DNA from 4 places in the Paenibacillus sp. 1SOY10 genome. Region 4 is predicted to be linked to each of the others. Evidence: predicted binding sites of a transcription regulator. Region 4 holds the regulator's gene; each other region holds the start of a gene.

Region 1 (4,215 bases), 390 kb from region 4:
TGCGTCTGGCCCAGCCGATGGACCCTTCCGATTCGCTGTTCAACCCGCATCGGGTTCCAGGGTAGATCGAAGTTGATCATATGGTGGCAGAATTGCAGGTTAATGCCTTCGCCTCCGGCTTCCGTAGCAATCATGACCTGCGCCCGGCCTCGGAAGAGGTCCATCATCCAATCCTTCTTACCGCGATTCATGCCACCTCGGTAAGGCACAGCCGTCATGCCGCGATCGCGGAAGTATTTTAACAAATATTCTTGAGTGGCCCGGTATTCGGTGAAGACAATAACCTTGTCGTTCATTTCCCTCACCAGTTCCATGGTCTTCTCGGCCTTGCTATTGGCCCCAATCTGTCGAATGAGGTCCACCAGCTCCCAGATCCGATCCCGAATCGGAGAGTCGGGGTCGAGCTTCTTCGAGAGATTAACCAGGGTAACGAACACGGCGTCCCGGCTGCTGCATACTTCCCGCTGCAAGGTGACAAGCGACAACATGCTGTTCATATCACCGCCAGCGGCATGGTATTGATCCTTAACGAAGGAGGTCACCCCGGCGTAGAGCTTCTTCTCTTCCTGCGAGAGCTCCACATCGATATTCCGAACGATCCGTTTGGTGAATTCAAGCTGACCGTCGCCCCGACGATTTCGGATCATTACTTTGGACAATTCGTCCTTCAACTGACCCTCATTCTTGGGCAGCCGCTTATCAACGACGAAGTTCGCCGAGAAGTCGCTATGTCCACCAAGCTGGCCCGGCTTGAGCAGCGTAATCAGGTTGAAAAGCTCGCTCAAATCGTTCTGAACCGGAGTAGCGGTGAGCAGCAGACAGTATTTCTTGCGTAATTGCAGCATGAGCTGGTAATTGGTGGTATTCTTGTTTTTCAGCTTGTGGGCTTCATCGACGATTAGCATGTCGTATTCCTGACTGAGCAGAATGCTCTTATGCGGGTCGCGCTTGGCCGTGTCCATGGAAGCAACGACAACGTCATTTTGCCAGGAATGCTCCTTCTTCTGTGCCACCGCAGGAATGCCGAACTTCTGGTTCAGCTCTCGTACCCATTGGAGGACCAGGGATGCGGGAACAAGAATCAATATTTTGCGAACGAGTCCGCGTATGATATATTCCTTCAAAATCAAACCCGCTTCAATCGTCTTACCCAGCCCCACCTCATCAGCGAGAATGGCGCGTCCACGCATTTCAAACAGCACTTTGCGTGCGGTTTCCGTCTGATGTGGCAGGGGGGTCACTTCCTGCAAATGCTTCAGGCATTGCATCTCTTCAAAGCTAGTGACGAGTGAGGCCGTTTCGGCCTTAAGGGCAAGGTTAAACAATTTCCAGTCGTCCCAAGGGCCACCCTTCTGCTGCCGAGTTGTTAATTCACTGAACCAGTTACGGTCAAACTCGGGGGAAAGACGGGTATTTGTGGCCTGCTCCGTTACGGAGCTATCCTTGGGGCTAGGGGGATGCGGATTCAAGATGGATAACCTCCCTTATGGTGCGTATTCACCTAAACTTTTTAAAATGAAACAAGATTTATAGCTTGTGTGTTTGTTCTGACGGATGGCAGATGTAGGTGTAGTATGGACGAAAAAGAGGGGGTTCATAACCTTGAACGTAAATCGCTCGGTTATCCGTCTGTTTGCATGTGGGCAGCAGGCAGCGGGGAAGCTAAGCTCAGCTTGAGAAGAACGAAATCTGAGAAAACGGGAGGAAACGGCTACTAGGCCAGCGTGTATTTCAGTACAAGCCGGAAAAATCGCTTCTTTCTCCAATGACAACAATATATAGTGTAGTATAATAGTGATTACACACAATATATTGTGTTTTTTTACATATGATGATCTTAATTGCTGGCTGATCTTAATTTCTATAAGTATGGCAATTTATCAAGGAGGGTGTTTATAGGTGAACCAGATTCCTGTGCCAAAACAACGCTTGGAAGGCTTAAGCGAGAAAATATTTCTGGATCGTTACGCGTGGAAAAATCCGGACCCCAGTCACGCCAAGGTGGGCGATGTGGTTCTTGTGCTGACGAAGGACGATCCGAAATTCCCAACGAAGGAAGTTGGGGAGATTGTCGCCCGGGAAGGACTTATGGCGACGGTTCGGACCCGCACCGGGGAACTGGTGGAGACGGATGTGGAGAAGCTGACGCTGAATATAGAGAAGACGCCGGAGGAAATGTGGGATCGCCTGGCGAACGCTATGGCCTCGGTGGAGGCAACACCGGAACTCCAGCAAGAATGGGAGACCAAATTCCGGCATATCCTGGATGATTGGAAGCTGGTACCGGGGGGCCGGATTGCTGCCGGAGCGGGGGCCAGCGACGAGCTTACCTTATTTAATTGTTATGTCATCCCATCCCCTAAAGATAGCCGAGGCGGGATCATGGAGACATTGTCGGAAATGACGGAGATTATGGCTCGCGGAGGCGGTGTTGGTATCAATTTAAGCTCTTTGCGACCGCGGCGAGCAGTGGTGAAGGGCGTGAACGGCTCATCAAGCGGTGCTGTATCCTGGGGAGGGCTGTTCAGCTATACGACAGGGCTGATTGAGCAGGGCGGCAGTCGCCGGGGGGCGCTAATGCTGATGATCAACGACTGGCATCCAGATGTGCTGGACTTTATCACGGTCAAGCAGACGATGGGACAGGTGACGAATGCGAATTTGTCTGTCTGCGTGAGTAATGCATTTATGAAGGCGGTGAAGGAAGATCTGGATTGGGAACTGGTCTTCCCGGACACAACCGATGAAGATTACAATGACGTCTGGGACGGTGATCTCGATAAGTGGAAGGCGGCGGGCCGACGGGTAAACCATTATCGTACGGTCAAGGCACGGGAGATTTGGCATACGATTATCGAATCGGCCTGGAAGTCCGCGGAGCCAGGCGTCGTATTTATGGAGTATTACAATCAGATGTCAAATAGCTGGTACTTTAACCCGATTATTTGTACGAACCCGTGCGGCGAGCAGGGCTTGCCAGGTTGGGGTGTCTGCAATCTGTCCGCGATGAATTTATCCCGGTTCTATGACGAGGCGAACCACGATGTGGATTGGGAGGATTTGGCGACGACGACCCGTTATTCGGTCCGCTTCCTAGACAATGTAATCAATAAGACGCCTTATCATTTTGAGGAAAATGAAAAAAATCAGAAGCATGAACGACGTATTGGTCTGGGGACAATGGGACTGGCCGAACTGATGATCAAGCTGAACATCCGATACGGTAGCCCGGAATCCCTGGAATTTCTGGATAAGCTGTATGGGTTTATCGCTCGGGAGGCCTACCTGGCTTCTTCAGATATTGCTGCGGAGAAAGGTTCTTTCCCGGCATTTGAGGCTGACCCTTATTTGCAGAGTGGATTTATGAAGGTGATGACGGAGGTATACCCCGAGGTTGGGGAGGCGATTCGCCAGCAGGGCATTCGGAACGTTACCATCATTACCCAAGCGCCCACCGGCAGTACGGGAACGATGGTTGGTACTTCAACAGGCATTGAACCGTATTTTGCGTTCAAATATTATCGCCAGAGTCGCCTTGGCTTCGACGAGCAATTCGTGCCGATCGCTCAGGAATGGATGGATGCCCATCCGGGAGAGGAGTTGCCGGACTATTATGTTACAGCCATGAGTCTATCCGCCGAGGATCATATCCGCGTGCAGGCAGCGATTCAGCGCTGGGTAGACAGCTCAATCTCCAAGACGGCAAATTGTCCAGCGGACTTCACGGTGGAAGAGACGAAACGATTGTACGAGCTGGCCTTTGATTTGGGCTGTAAGGGTGTGACGATTTACCGCGATGGCAGTCGGGATGTACAGGTATTGCAAACGGAGAAGAAGGAAGCGAAGGCGGAAGAGGCAGAGCTACCATCAGTCAACGAGGTTGGGACCATGGAGCAAGCTGATACCAAGGCGGAGCCGGAACCTGGCGATTCCTTATTACCCAGCAATTTTGCACCGTCCGGGTTGTCCAGATCGTCCAGCACCCCGTACAAGCGCCGGCCGCAAGTGTTGCAGGGAGCTACGTATAAGCTGAATACTCCCTTCGGGATGGCTTATATTACGATCAATGATTTGAACGGCACGCCGGGGGAAATCTTCCTTAATGTCGGCAAAGCGGGCTCTGATGTGTTTGCCATGGCTGAGGCGCTTGGGCGGGTCTGCTCCTTGTTCCTGCGATATGGAGACCATGGGGAGAAGGTGGGGCTGCTGATCAAG
Region 2 (4,215 bases), on a different contig from region 4:
GGTGGCATTTTGAATGTACGAGATGCTAGCCGTTGGCGCAATAGCCAACCGATAGGCATGGTACAGTCCATGCTTCATCACGTTTTCTTTCAGCTTCGCCCAATCTTGCGGCGATGGAATCTCCATTCCGGCGAACAGCCCGGCTGCCCGTTCGGTAAGTGGACGATAGTCCGTGTTCAAATAACGATTGAAGTATTCACCTGTCGCATATTCCGATTCCTCGAAGCCTGCGAAGATTTGACCGGTCTGCGTCGCGATCTCCATACTCTTCTCCAGCGAGTAGTAGTTCATCATCATGAAGAAGGTACGAGCAAAGTCCCGCGCAGTTTCACTTTCGTAAGGAATCTTGTTTTTCGCCAAGTAGCCATGCAGGTTCATAACACCGAGTCCTACGGAATGCATTTCCCGATTTGCCTTGGCTACACCCGGAGCATTGGATACGCTCGTCATGTCGCTGACCGCAGTCAATGCGACCATACCCTCATGCACAGACTCGCGAATTTTCTTCCGTTCCATCACATTCACAATGTTCAAGGATGCCAGATTACAGCTAATATCACGGCGAATCTTGTCTTGCTGACCATAGTCCAGAATCTCCGATGTTTCTTGCAGTTGGAAGATCTCTGTGCACAGGTTGGACATCTTCACTTGTCCTATTCGCTTCAAGGCATGCTGATTGTTCGCATTACTCTTGTTCATAATATATGGATAACCGGACTCCAACTGAGTCATCGCAATCTTGGTCAGCATGTCCCGCGCGCTCATCAGCTTTCTTTTCTTAACCCGATTATCAGCAAGCAGCGTGTCATACATTACATCAAGATCCATGTCATCCAGATGCGTACCATAGGCTTTATATACACTGTAAGGGCCAAATACATGAAGCGGCTCGTTAGCCTTGGCTAGCTCGTAGAACCGATTCGGTACAATCAGTCCGATGGAGAGCGTCTTAAGGCGAATCCGCTCATCAGCGTTAATTTTTTTGCTATCGAGGAATTCCGCAACGTCCCAGCCAAAGATATTGTAATATCCGGCACCAGAGCCCTTGCGTTGTCCCATTTGATCCGCATAGGAGAAAGCATCCTCCATCAGCTTCAGAACCGGCATAATGCCCTTGGCGGCACCCTCAACGCCTTTGATAGCCTCACCACGTCCACGTAGCTTCGACAGGTTAACCGCTACACCGCCGCCAATCTTGGACAACTGCATGCATGTATTCAGCACATAGTTGATTGAATTCAAAGAATCATCCATCTCCAGCAGGAAGCAGGAGACCATCTCGCCGCGACGGCTTTTACCTGCATTAAGGAACGTTGGAGTCGCGGGTTGAAGCCGTTGCTCCATCATAGAACGTGCCAGCAAGCTGGCTGTATCTGCATTTCCCCGTCCCAAGTAAAGTGCCACGATGGCCACCCGATCGGGATAATGTTCCAGAAACATCGATTTGTCATTCGTTTTCAAGGCGTAATCGTTATAAAATTTGGATGCTGCCATATAAGAAGGAAACTCAAAATTATAGCTGTGGGTGATGTTGTATACACGCTCGACTTCCTCAGCCGTATATTGGTTAAACACATTCTCGTAGTAGTCATTATCAATCATATAACGCACCTTGTCGGTGGCAGTCAGGAAGGTCATGCTCTTACGCGCTACTTCCTCCATAAATTCGGCAACAGCTTCCCGGTCCTTATCCAACTGGAAGAACCCGTCTGCGTCCCGTTGCATCAATAAGTTGTTAAGTTCAATATGCCGCAACCCGGCTCACCTCCTGCATAAAATTTTCCGCATCCCGCTTGGTTCCAGAAAGTTCGAATTTGGCCACGATAGGCACCTGATAGCGCTCCGAGATCAAATCCGCGCTCTTCGCAAACTTCTCGCCCCAATTACGGTTGCCGCTGGCAGCTACGCCAAGCAGCCGCTTATAATTATTCTCCAGAAAAGCCGACACTTTCGTAGGTACCTGTCCAAACCCGGTCGTATATGTAATCAGCACAAATGGCTCTTCCAGCGTCATGCCCTCATTGATCTGCACCGCAGGATAACCCAGCTTTTGAATGAACCGTTTTACATTGCCCGTTTTGGAATCGTACGCAATCAGCATCGTTACTCCCTCACTTTTCCTATCATTTCGTCTATAACTATATATTCCGTTAAAACACGGTTTGAAACAACATATTGTTGTATTTAATTAATTTAATACCTATATATAGTATTGTCAATCCTGAAAAACACCTAAATGCAGCTTGTCCCACTTGTGGATAATGTGGAAAATTCGCCAACCTCGCATCAGACAAGCATCTGCTGCTGCTTAAGCTTGTTGATAATTATTTTTTTAAAAATTTTTCTTTAATTTTGAGATAAAACTCTTTACACACAAAAAAGCACCCCTGCAACAAGAGGCGCTTTTTGTCAAATAAAACTTGCCAACAAACTCTACAGTTGGAAGACGAGCAACAAGATCCCCACAACAAAACAGTAATAGGCAAAATATTTCAAATTCCCTTTAGCCATAATGTTCATGAACCACTTCATAGCAAAATAAGTAACGACCATTGTGGTTAAAAAAGCAATAAGGTAAGGCATGAATAACGCCGAGCCGGCCGAATCGCTGGCAATATCGGAAATTCCCAGCACCAATCCGCCCAGGCTGACCGGAATGTACAGCATGAACGAAAATCTCAAGGCAGTATCCTGCTTCATTCCCACCGCAATGGAGGAAATAATCGTTGCCCCTGAACGGCTGATGCCTGGAATCAGGGCAATGGCTTGTCCAAGGCCCACCAGTAACGCGTCCTTGGCCGATAAATCGCCGTCCCGCTTTCTCCCCCTGAGGTTACGAATGATCCATAACGCTGCTCCTGTGACCAACAGAGCAATCGCTACCGTGTGAACCGAAGAGAATACGGTTTCGATTTGATCCTTGAACAACATACCAACGATGACGGCTGGAAGAGTACCAATGATAATGTAAATGATAAACATAAAGTCCGATTTGTACTCAGGTTTACGTGTTCTGAGATAACCCAGGCCGTTTACAAACAATCTGGCGATATCCTGACGGTAAATAAACATGATAGCCAGTAGTGATGCCGTATTTGTCAGAATTTCAAAGGAAAGGCCTTCGTTTGCAATACCCATCAGCTTCTTGGCGATAATGACATGGCCGCTGGACGAGACCGGGATGGGTTCTGTCGCTCCCTGGACAGCCCCTAAAATTAAATACTTAAACCATAATATCAAGTCCTCCACAAGCTACCCACTTTCTTCTGTCTTTTTTGCTTCAGTGAATCTTCCCCACTGTACTTTATAGATTATAACGCAATGAGGGAAGATGTAGAAAGCCCCCGGCTTTGCATCGCTACCTGACGGCAGTATAAACTAAGGCCATAGCCGCATAGCTCCATAACTAAACTATTTTGAGGTGACTTTAGCTTGAATATCAGCATTATTGTAGAAGGGAAAAATGACCGCAGCAAGGTGCGTCGCTTGGTGACCGAGGATGTCCGTATTCACTGCACCTTTGGTACGCTGAACAGCGAGAAGCTGGACAAGCTGCGCAAACAGGTGGCGGACGATGAGGTGTATCTATTCCTCGATAACGACCCCTCCGGCAAACGAATCCGCGGGGTGCTCCGCGACGCCTTTCCTGAGGCCCAGCAAATCTATACCCGCCGAGGTTATGCCGGGGTGGAGGGGACGCCGGAAGAATATATTATTGCCCAACTGGAAAAGGCCGGGCTGGAGGAGTATATTCTATACCCTCCACCGGCCTTCTAGTCAGGTTCAACCACCTGCTATTCAGTTATTCCCGCACTAAACCCATAACTCCATCAGCAATTTCCTGTGGCGTTGCTTCCGGCCGATAGATCGCACGAAGTTGCCCTTTGCGATCAACCAAGCCAATCAGGTCCATATGCACGAAGTTTCCGTCCTGGTCCTGATCAATCAATATTTTGAATGAGTCCATGGCCAAGTCGAACGTTTGCTGCTGGTCCCCCCGCAGGAAGTACCAACCACTATAATCCGCCTTAAACTTATCACCAAAAGCCTGCAAGCTGTCAAGCGTATCCCGCTCTGGGTCAAAGGTGACCGAAACGATAGAGGCATCCTGACCAAACAAATCCTTTTCCTTCAATATGTCCTGAACCTGACTGAGCCTGAAGGTAGTAATCGGACAGACGTCCGGACAATTGGAGAAGAAGAAATAAAATAGCC
Region 3 (4,215 bases), on a different contig from region 4:
CCATCTGGAGCGATAAGCCGGAGGCCCAGACCCAGGAAGAGGTTAGCACTGGTATTCTGGAGCCACTCATGGCCTTGGCCGAATTGTCCTGGATTGGCGAGAAGCGGATGGGGAGTTTTGCAGAAGTTAAGGCAGCTTTCGCTGCATCGCTCTCCTAGATTGGGGATATGCCCACAAAAAAGCCTGCATCCGATTGGATGCAGGCTTTTGCAACTTAAAATGAAAGGATAGACTCCCATAAAACAACCTGCCCATGACGCAGACTTTGCTGAATATCAATCAATCGCTGATTGGAGCTGCCACAATAGAGTAGAGAAGGGTCACGTTTCGCTTCCTCAAACCGTCCATCCACCAGTACCTCGCAGCGTCGTAGTAGCTCATATTCATCAGAGTCAGGACGCGCTAGCAATTCCTCATACGTATAACCAGTATAAATCCATATAGAAATGGGTCCGGTTGCCGCGACCAGTCGATCGATAAATCCACTCACCTCGGCAGAGGAGAAGAAAGGATCGCCCCCCAGGATCGATAGACCACTCAGCAAGGGATTGTGCTTGATGTCGTCGATAATTTCTGCTTCTCGCTCCGGTGTAAACGGCTCGCCATAATCAAAATTCCATGTCTTGGGGCTAAAACAACCCTTGCAGTAGTGGCGACAGCCGCTGATGAAGATAGCAGCCCTTAAGCCTTCACCTTCATTAATTGATTCCGGGTAATATCCACAAATGTTCATGCGTCGTGCTTCACGCGGTCCCGAACCTCCGCTTGCTTGGCTGCATTGAACCGTGTCTGGAAATCCCCGGTCAAGTAGCCCGTTACCCGGCGTAGACGGCGAATATGGACGTCATTCTCATGAGCTGCGCAGGATGGACAGTTCGCCCCGATAATGCCTTCGTAGCCGCATGCTGAGCAACGATCGATCGGGTGATTGATGCTAAAATAGCTAACCTGCTGCTCGAGCGCATATTGAATAATCTTGAGGAAGGCAGCCGGATTGCTCCGGGCATTGCCGTTCAGTTCAATATAAGAGATCGCACCGGCGTTGCACAGATCATGGAATTTGGCTTCCAGCTCGATCTTCCGGGCCGCGCTCAGGTTGTAGTATACCGGAATGTGGAACGAGTTCGTGTAATACTCGCGATCTACCACACCGGGAACCGTACCGTATACCGCATGATCGCGTTTGGTAAATTTACCGGACAGCCCTTCAGCGGGCGTAGCAAATAACGTAATGTTTAAATTGTGGCGTTCGCCTTGCTCATCGCAATAACGGCGCATATAAGCGATGATATCATAGGCTTTCTGGTAGACTTCTTCATCTTCCCCATGATGCTTGCCATACATAGCCTTCATGCATTCGGCCAAGCCGATGAACCCGATGGACAGGCTGCCATGCTTGAGCAACTCGCCTACCGTATCTTCAGAACCGAGTTGTTCGCCGCCTTCCCATACGCCTTCCCGCATCATAAAGTCAGAAGCCTTGGCCTTCTGGGAGGCTTGAATCTGGAAGCGATGCAGCAGTCCTTCCAAGGCGATGTCCATATAGTGGGTCAGTTCGCGGTAAAAGCCGCGTTCGTCTGCCGTTTTGCGTTTGCCTAAAGCGATACCATGCTCCAGCCCCAGCTTGACCAGATTCAGGGTGTTAAAGGAGAGGTTCCCCTTGCCGGACAAATGGTTCCGTCCAAATCGGTCCGCCAGCACCCGCGTGCGGCAGCCCATCGTGGCAAATTCCGTGTCCGGGTTGGCCGGATCGTAATACATGAGATTGAGCGGAGCATCCAGATTGGCGAAGTTCGGATACAAACGCTTGGCTGAGCATTCTGCGGCTTTAAGGAACAAGGCGTAGTTGGGCTCACCCGGATTTTGATTAACGCCCTGTTTGCATTTGAAGATTTGAATCGGGAAAATTGGCGTCTCTCCGCTACCCAAGCCACGAATCGTAGCGTCCAGCAGGGAACGAATGACGAGCTGACCTTCTGGTGACGTGCAGGTCCCATAGTTAATGCTGGTAAAAGGAATCTGTCCTCCAGCCCGGCTCGACATCGTGTTCAGGTTATGCACCAGACTTTCCGCCGCTTGCAGCGTTTCAATTTCCGTTTCCTTCAGGGCATATTTAAACGTTCTAGGCAACTGTTCTTGCAGGTCCAAGCGGCTCATCGTAATCTCGCCCAAGTCAGCATCTGCGAGGTTTTCCTCGAAATACTCCAGACCTTTACGGAAATATTTGCTGAAGGATTTGGCGACGTAAGGAGCCAGATCATAATCCAGCTTGTTGGCCGACACACCGCCGTACTGTGAATTTTGCTGGGACTGGAAAATAATTGCGACCAGCGCCATCGCCGTCATTATGGAGGTTGGTGGACGAACACTGCCGTTGCCCGTGTTGAAGCCCTCGCGAAGGAGCTTATCAAACGGAATAAAGATACAGTTTGTCGTGCCTATGGCATATTGGTCGAGATCGTGGACATAGACGATATTGTCCTGAATGGCTTGTACCACGCGGCCTGGCATCACAAAATGGTTAGCATACCACTTGGCATATTCACTGCCGAGCTTGCTCATTTTGCCGGAGAAGCTTTCTCCATTCAAATTGGCATTCTCGCGCAGAACCTCCAGGTTCCGGCTTTGAATGATTTCCTCACCTAGTTCAATGACTTCGTCCAGCATGATGTCCTGGCTCGTATAGGTCTGATTCAATAAAGCCATAGCACGCTTCTCCTCCCTGTTAACTGAGTTTTTAGTTCTTGAGATAGCAGAAATTGCTTCGTTCTGGAAAGACGACTCTTTGAACTACCTCTTATGAAAAGGCATCTCAACGGGTTAAGTTGATATGCCTTTGTGTGCTGCGAGAAATATCCATATATGTGCCGTAAGGCTTGTATGTATACTATATTTTGTTGCGATGTTTTTAGAATAGCCCAAGATGTTGTGTTTGTAAACGAGATTTAAGGATGTGAAAATGCACGAAAAAGTCATGAAAATCGCCAATCCCAATACTGATGCGGTCAGTGGGGAGGAGGCGAAAGTTGTGAATTTTCTTTGACCAGGACCTTGGTTCTAAATGTAGGTCTTAAGAATCTGTTGAGTGTGGGATGGGCATAGTAGCAAGGCTGAAGCGCTATCATCATAGAGCCTGGAATTATGGTGGGAGGATTGCTAAAATGGGTATAGTAAAGAAGCCAAAAGGAGAGGGTACGGATGGCGATTGCTGAAGTAACTGTTATTCCCATCGGGACGGGGAGTACGAGTCTTAGTAGTTATGTAGCCGAGTTGCAGCATGTTTTAGAGAAGCAGGCGGGGATTTCGTATACGTTAACCTCAATGAGCACCATTATTGAAGGGCCACTGGATGAGGTGTTCGCCGCCATTCGGGCCATTCATGAAGCACCATTCCATTCCGGGGCAGGCCGGGTATCCACCTCTGTCAAAATTGACGACCGCCGCGACAAGGCAAGCTCATCAGAGCAGAAGCTGCGTTCGGTGCGGGAGAAGCTGTAGCTCTCCTGGGTAAGCCAGACGCTTGTTGCTGTACCAAGCCATACCCATTAAATTAGGCTTGCAATATTCACAAAACGAGTTATAATAATTCCTGTTCGCAAAAATGACTTGCTGGTGTAGCTCAGGGGTAGAGCAACGCACTCGTAATGCGTAGGCCGGGGGTTCAATTCCCTTCACCAGCATCCTTATTAAGTCAAGTGTAGCGCGGCCTCCGGGGTTTCCGGGGGCCGCGTTTGTTTGTATTAGAAGGGCCAATTCTACTAAGGCCTGAAGTTTCATTTTTTTGTTTTCTGTCACTATTCCCAATTGTTCTAGTTATAGTTCCACCAAACGACAGCATTCGACTTTCTGTGTCTATTATACTAGGGCTAAAGTGAGTTCTATTTTAGTTGTTTCTTAATTAGGGAGGGAGTATAAAAAAACTAATAAATTCTGAGGTGAGTGGGCATGATAAAAAAATTTTTTTTATTACTAGGAACATTTTTAATAGCTATTGTTAATTTCTTGGCCTTTGTTGGAGTGTTTGGTTGGAATAGCACAAAAAAGGCTTCAGTGTTCTATTTATTAATCAGTTTGGTTATTTTAATGTTTTATATTATTTTGCTTTTTATATTGAGAAAGAAAATATCTCGTAATTTTTTAGTTGTAAATTTTGTCCTATATATCATTATTTTTGCGAATGGCCCTCAGATTCAAAATTATGGAATTGAAATTACA
Region 4 (4,215 bases):
CGCCGGACTGAGCCATGAAACCTCTCCCTTTGCAGCAGCACAGAAAGAGGCAGAATGGTCCGCCTCTTATCCTGCTAATATGATGTTTGTCGCGTAATCTTATTTCGTAATGTTGCCGTCAACATCACGTTTAACTTGCATTTTGCTTGCCGGAATGTAGCCAAGTTCTACTACATCGTTATCTTGTACTTCAGGAGAGATCATGAAGTCCAGGAATGCCTTAGCCACTTCGTTTGGCTCGCCCTTCGTGTACATATGTTGGTAAGCCCATACTGGATAGCTACCGTTGGTTACATTTTCTTCGTTGGCTTCTACGCCTTCGTATTTGACAACCTTAACGCTATCGTCCAGGTAGGACAAGGCAAGGTATCCAATGGCTCCCGGTGTTTCGCCAACGAGCTTCTTAACTGTGCCGGAAGAATCCTCTTGGATCGAACCTGGAAGGTCGTCTGTTTTTGTACCCAAAGCGTATTTCTCAAATGTAGCGCGAGTACCGGAGCTAGAAGGACGGTTGATGATTTGGATCGCTTGATCCGGGCCACCAACTTCTTTCCAGTTCGTTACTTTACCCGTGAAGATTTGTACCAATTGATCTTTGGTCAGGTCGTCAACCGTGATGTCTGGGTTGATAACAGCAGCCATAGCTACAACGGCAACTTGATGGTCAACCAGCTCAGCCGCAGCAGCTTCATCCAGCTTCTCTTCAGCAAATACGTCGGAGTTACCGATATCAGCTTGTCCGCCAGATACTTGCGTCAGGCCAGTACCGCTACCGCCGCCTTGAACTTGTATAGAAACGTTAGGGTTTGCATCCATAAATTTCTTTGAAGCTTCATCTACCAATGGTTGAAGGGCCGAAGAGCCTACTGCCAGAAGAGATCCAGACAAATCTGATGTTTTCTGTTCTTCACCGCCTGCATTGTTTGGTGCAGCTTCATTCGTGGATCCGCCGTTTGATCCGGAAGTGTTGTTTGGCGCTGCAGTGTTTTGACCACATGCGGCCAGTGTCAAGCTCAGTACCAAAGTCAAAACCAAAAGCATACTCTTTTTCATTGTCTTAGGTATCCCCCTTATTTGTTTTACAACTTGATTATAGGGATCAAAGATCAATCCCGTGTTTTCGTTTTGTAAACTTTGTGTAAAATGATAAACAGTTTTATATCATGTAACTTTCGCATTAACGCAAAAAAATAAACACTCCTTCGCATTTTCGCGAGAAGTGTTTACATTTTGTTTCTATAACTGTGGACAGATATGCTGTACTAATTATCGGTCTCCGTGTTTTTGGACAATAGCCCCTTAAGTTCCTTCATAAACATATTAATGTCTTTAAACTGCCGATATACTGAAGCAAAGCGGACATAAGCCACCTCATCCACAGGATATAGCTGTTCCATAACAAATTCACCAATCTCCCGGCTCTCCACTTCAGCATTAGCAGAATGCATCGAGCGCTCCACCTCGGATACTATGGACTCTAACTGCTCTACCGATACAGGACGCTTCTCACAAGCACGGATTAACCCACGCAACATCTTCTCCCTGCTGAATTCCTCACGACTGCCATCCTTCTTGATGACGATCAAGGGCATCTCCTCGACCATTTCAAAGGTAGTAAAGCGGCGGCTGCATTTCTCACATTCCCGACGGCGGCGAATGGAACGGTTCTCATTTGCGGGTCTTGAATCAAGAACCTTCGTGCCAAAATAGTCGCAATACGGACATCTCAAGCTAGCCTTCCTCCTTTCAAAATGCAATGCTCACACCTATTATAAAATAATACCAATAAATTACTGCACAATTTCGTAATGAAGTCGATAGTCCAGGCACATAATACTGTTACCAACCGCAAGGAGGTGAACAATCGTGGCCCAAAACAATAACTCTTCGAACAATCTGGTGGTTAAACAAGCTTCTGGAGCGTTGGATCAAATGAAATATGAAATCGCTCAGGAACTTGGCATCTCCTTCCCACAAGACGGATATGCCGGCAACCTGACTTCTTACGAAAACGGTTCGATCGGTGGTTACATTACGAAACGTCTGGTAACTATCGCCGAACAACAACTGGCAGGTCAATACAAATAATGCCGGTATGAAAAGAGCATCGATAGCGATCATTCGCTGTTGATGCTTTTTTCTTATGAATGAGGTCTTTAGAAATCATCGTAGATATCTGAATACTGCTTGTAATAATGAGTCACCCGCTGCACATAGTGCCGCGTCTCACCAAACGGAATATCCTTTGACGTCTCCAGCCGGCCATCCCATCTTCCGCTCTTCAACCAGTTCTTCACATTGGTGGGTCCCGCATTGTAAGCTGCGATCATAGCAATCTGATTGCCTTCAAACTGGTCAGACAGCGATTTCAAGTACCAACTGCCTATAGCTATGTTCGTCTCTGTCTCATTGCGGATTTCCTCCAGTGAGGCTTCCGGGAGCTTGGCCATTTCAATGACCCAGTTCGCCGTATCCGGCATGATTTGCATAATACCCAGCGCACCCTTCCGCGACTCGGCTCCCGGCTTATAGTTGCTCTCCACCTTGATGATGGCCGCCACAATAAAAGGGTCAAGCTCATTCACCTGGGCATGTTGGCGAATTTCGCTCTTATAATAGATCGGGTAAAACAACGACAACCACGTAGAATTAAAGAACAGCAGAACAGTAAACCCAAGAAACAATAAAAGCAGCACCCTTTTCTTGCGAAGCCAACTCATATTTGAACCTTGTCCCGCCAAAAACGCTCAATCTGCTGCTCTGTTTGTGCCAATCCTTGACTATTATCAATCAAAATATGCGCCCTCTCCTTCTTCAATTCGATATCCATCTGGGCGTTCAATCGTTGCTCGGCTTGCCATTCCGTCAGCCCATCTCTAGACATTAATCGAGACTTCTGCACTTCTCTGGGTGCATATACCACCATAATTTCTTTATATAAGGACTCGAGCCCCGATTCGTACAGCAGCGGAATATCGGCAACCACCAGTTGTCTGGGATCGGCAGCTTCGCATTGTGCTATCCGCCTTTTCATCTCGGCCCGGATGGCAGGATGGGTCAAATTCTCCAAAGCTTTCCGTTCCTCAGGCTGTGAGAAAATAATCTCCCCCAACTTCTTCCGGTTGAGTGTACCGTCCTGTTGCAGTATGGCTTGTCCGAACCATTCAGCCACAGCAGCCAGCACCGGATGTCCCGGCTCCATCACTTCTCTGGCGATGATATCAGCATCAATGATTACCGCGCCCCGCTGGGCCAGCATTCGGGATACCGTGCTTTTGCCGGTAGCAATTCCTCCGGTCAATCCAATATTCATCCCGGATTACACCTCACACATTGGATTAGCTTGTCAGAGAAGCGAGGGTCTGGCATGCCGGACAATAATGAGTTCCCCGGCCTCCAACCACCGATTTCTCCACCGGGTGACCACAGCGCCGACATTCCTCTCCCTTTCGTCCATAAATTTGCAGGGAATGCTGGAACATCCCCATCTCCCCTTGTCCATTGACATAGGACTTGATGGACGAGCCACCAGCCGCCACCGCTTCTTCCAGAGTGGACACGATAGCCGCATGGAGAGCCCCCAATTCCTCAGAGGAGAGCGCACTGGCTGGCCGCTCGGGATGGATTTTCGCCCGAAACAAGGCTTCATCTACATAAATATTACCCAAACCAACAATATATTCTTGATTGAGTAGTGCAGGCTTGATCTTGGTGTTACGCCGGGAGATAACCTGGCAAAAGGCTTCTAAAGTAAAGTCTCCGTCTAGCGGCTCCAGGCCAAGCTTGGACAAGGGCTTCTCCTTCAGCTCTTCTCCGCCTGCAAAAAGATGCATGGTTCCAAATTGGCGGACATCCTTATAGCGAAGCTGAGTCCCATCCGTGAAGGTGAAGATAACATGGGTATGTTTCTCCACCTGTTCATCGGCCGGATACACGCCATAACGGCCCTCCATCCGTAGATGGGAGACAAGCACCACGCCATCCATAATAATGCGTAGGAACTTGCCTCTCCGTCCAATCTCCGTGATGGTATGGCCGGTCAACTCGGTTTCGAAGCGCCGGATATCATCCGGACGCTGTATAATTCGCGGCAGCAATACCTGCACGGCTTCAATGGTTTTGCCAACCACTAACTGGGTCAGCGTTCTTCTGACTGTCTCGACTTCCGGCAATTCCGGCATGGTTTGACACCTCTAATACTGTAATATTATTGAA

Evidence for each region. Region 4 encodes NrdR, which represses ribonucleotide reductase genes. Its sites were predicted from a motif close to AACACNATATATNGTGTT; they were not measured.
Region 1: the regulator NrdR is predicted to act here: its motif matches at 1,802-1,819, upstream of AC1VOR_RS03295 (adenosylcobalamin-dependent ribonucleoside-diphosphate reductase).
Region 2: the regulator NrdR is predicted to act here: its motif matches at 2,135-2,152, upstream of nrdI (class Ib ribonucleoside-diphosphate reductase assembly flavoprotein NrdI).
Region 3: the regulator NrdR is predicted to act here: its motif matches at 2,916-2,933, upstream of AC1VOR_RS13635 (anaerobic ribonucleoside triphosphate reductase).

Annotation. Positions count from the first base shown of each region.
Region 1 is NZ_JBXENK010000001.1:681,179-685,393, reverse strand. It holds gene AC1VOR_RS03300 (DEAD/DEAH box helicase) at 1-1,469, opposite strand, end outside; gene AC1VOR_RS03295 (adenosylcobalamin-dependent ribonucleoside-diphosphate reductase) at 1,900-4,215, shown strand, end outside.
Region 2 is NZ_JBXENK010000011.1:80,497-84,711, forward strand. It holds gene nrdE (class 1b ribonucleoside-diphosphate reductase subunit alpha) at 1-1,755, opposite strand, end outside; gene nrdI (class Ib ribonucleoside-diphosphate reductase assembly flavoprotein NrdI) at 1,742-2,101, opposite strand; gene AC1VOR_RS20050 (undecaprenyl-diphosphate phosphatase) at 2,434-3,249, opposite strand; gene AC1VOR_RS20055 (toprim domain-containing protein) at 3,433-3,777, shown strand; gene AC1VOR_RS20060 (SCO family protein) at 3,803-4,215, opposite strand, start outside.
Region 3 is NZ_JBXENK010000004.1:228,686-232,900, reverse strand. It holds gene AC1VOR_RS13645 (family 20 glycosylhydrolase) at 1-158, shown strand, start outside; gene nrdG (anaerobic ribonucleoside-triphosphate reductase activating protein) at 215-733, opposite strand; gene AC1VOR_RS13635 (anaerobic ribonucleoside triphosphate reductase) at 730-2,706, opposite strand; gene AC1VOR_RS13630 (MTH1187 family thiamine-binding protein) at 3,199-3,498, shown strand; tRNA gene AC1VOR_RS13625 (tRNA-Thr) at 3,609-3,680, shown strand; gene AC1VOR_RS13620 (hypothetical protein) at 3,946-4,215, shown strand, end outside.
Region 4 is NZ_JBXENK010000001.1:1,066,663-1,070,877, forward strand. It holds gene pstC (phosphate ABC transporter permease subunit PstC) at 1-16, opposite strand, end outside; gene AC1VOR_RS04930 (phosphate ABC transporter substrate-binding protein) at 100-1,053, opposite strand; gene nrdR (transcriptional regulator NrdR) at 1,263-1,730, opposite strand; gene AC1VOR_RS04940 (alpha/beta-type small acid-soluble spore protein) at 1,867-2,088, shown strand; gene AC1VOR_RS04945 (lytic transglycosylase domain-containing protein) at 2,157-2,720, opposite strand; gene coaE (dephospho-CoA kinase) at 2,717-3,313, opposite strand; gene mutM (DNA-formamidopyrimidine glycosylase) at 3,339-4,181, opposite strand.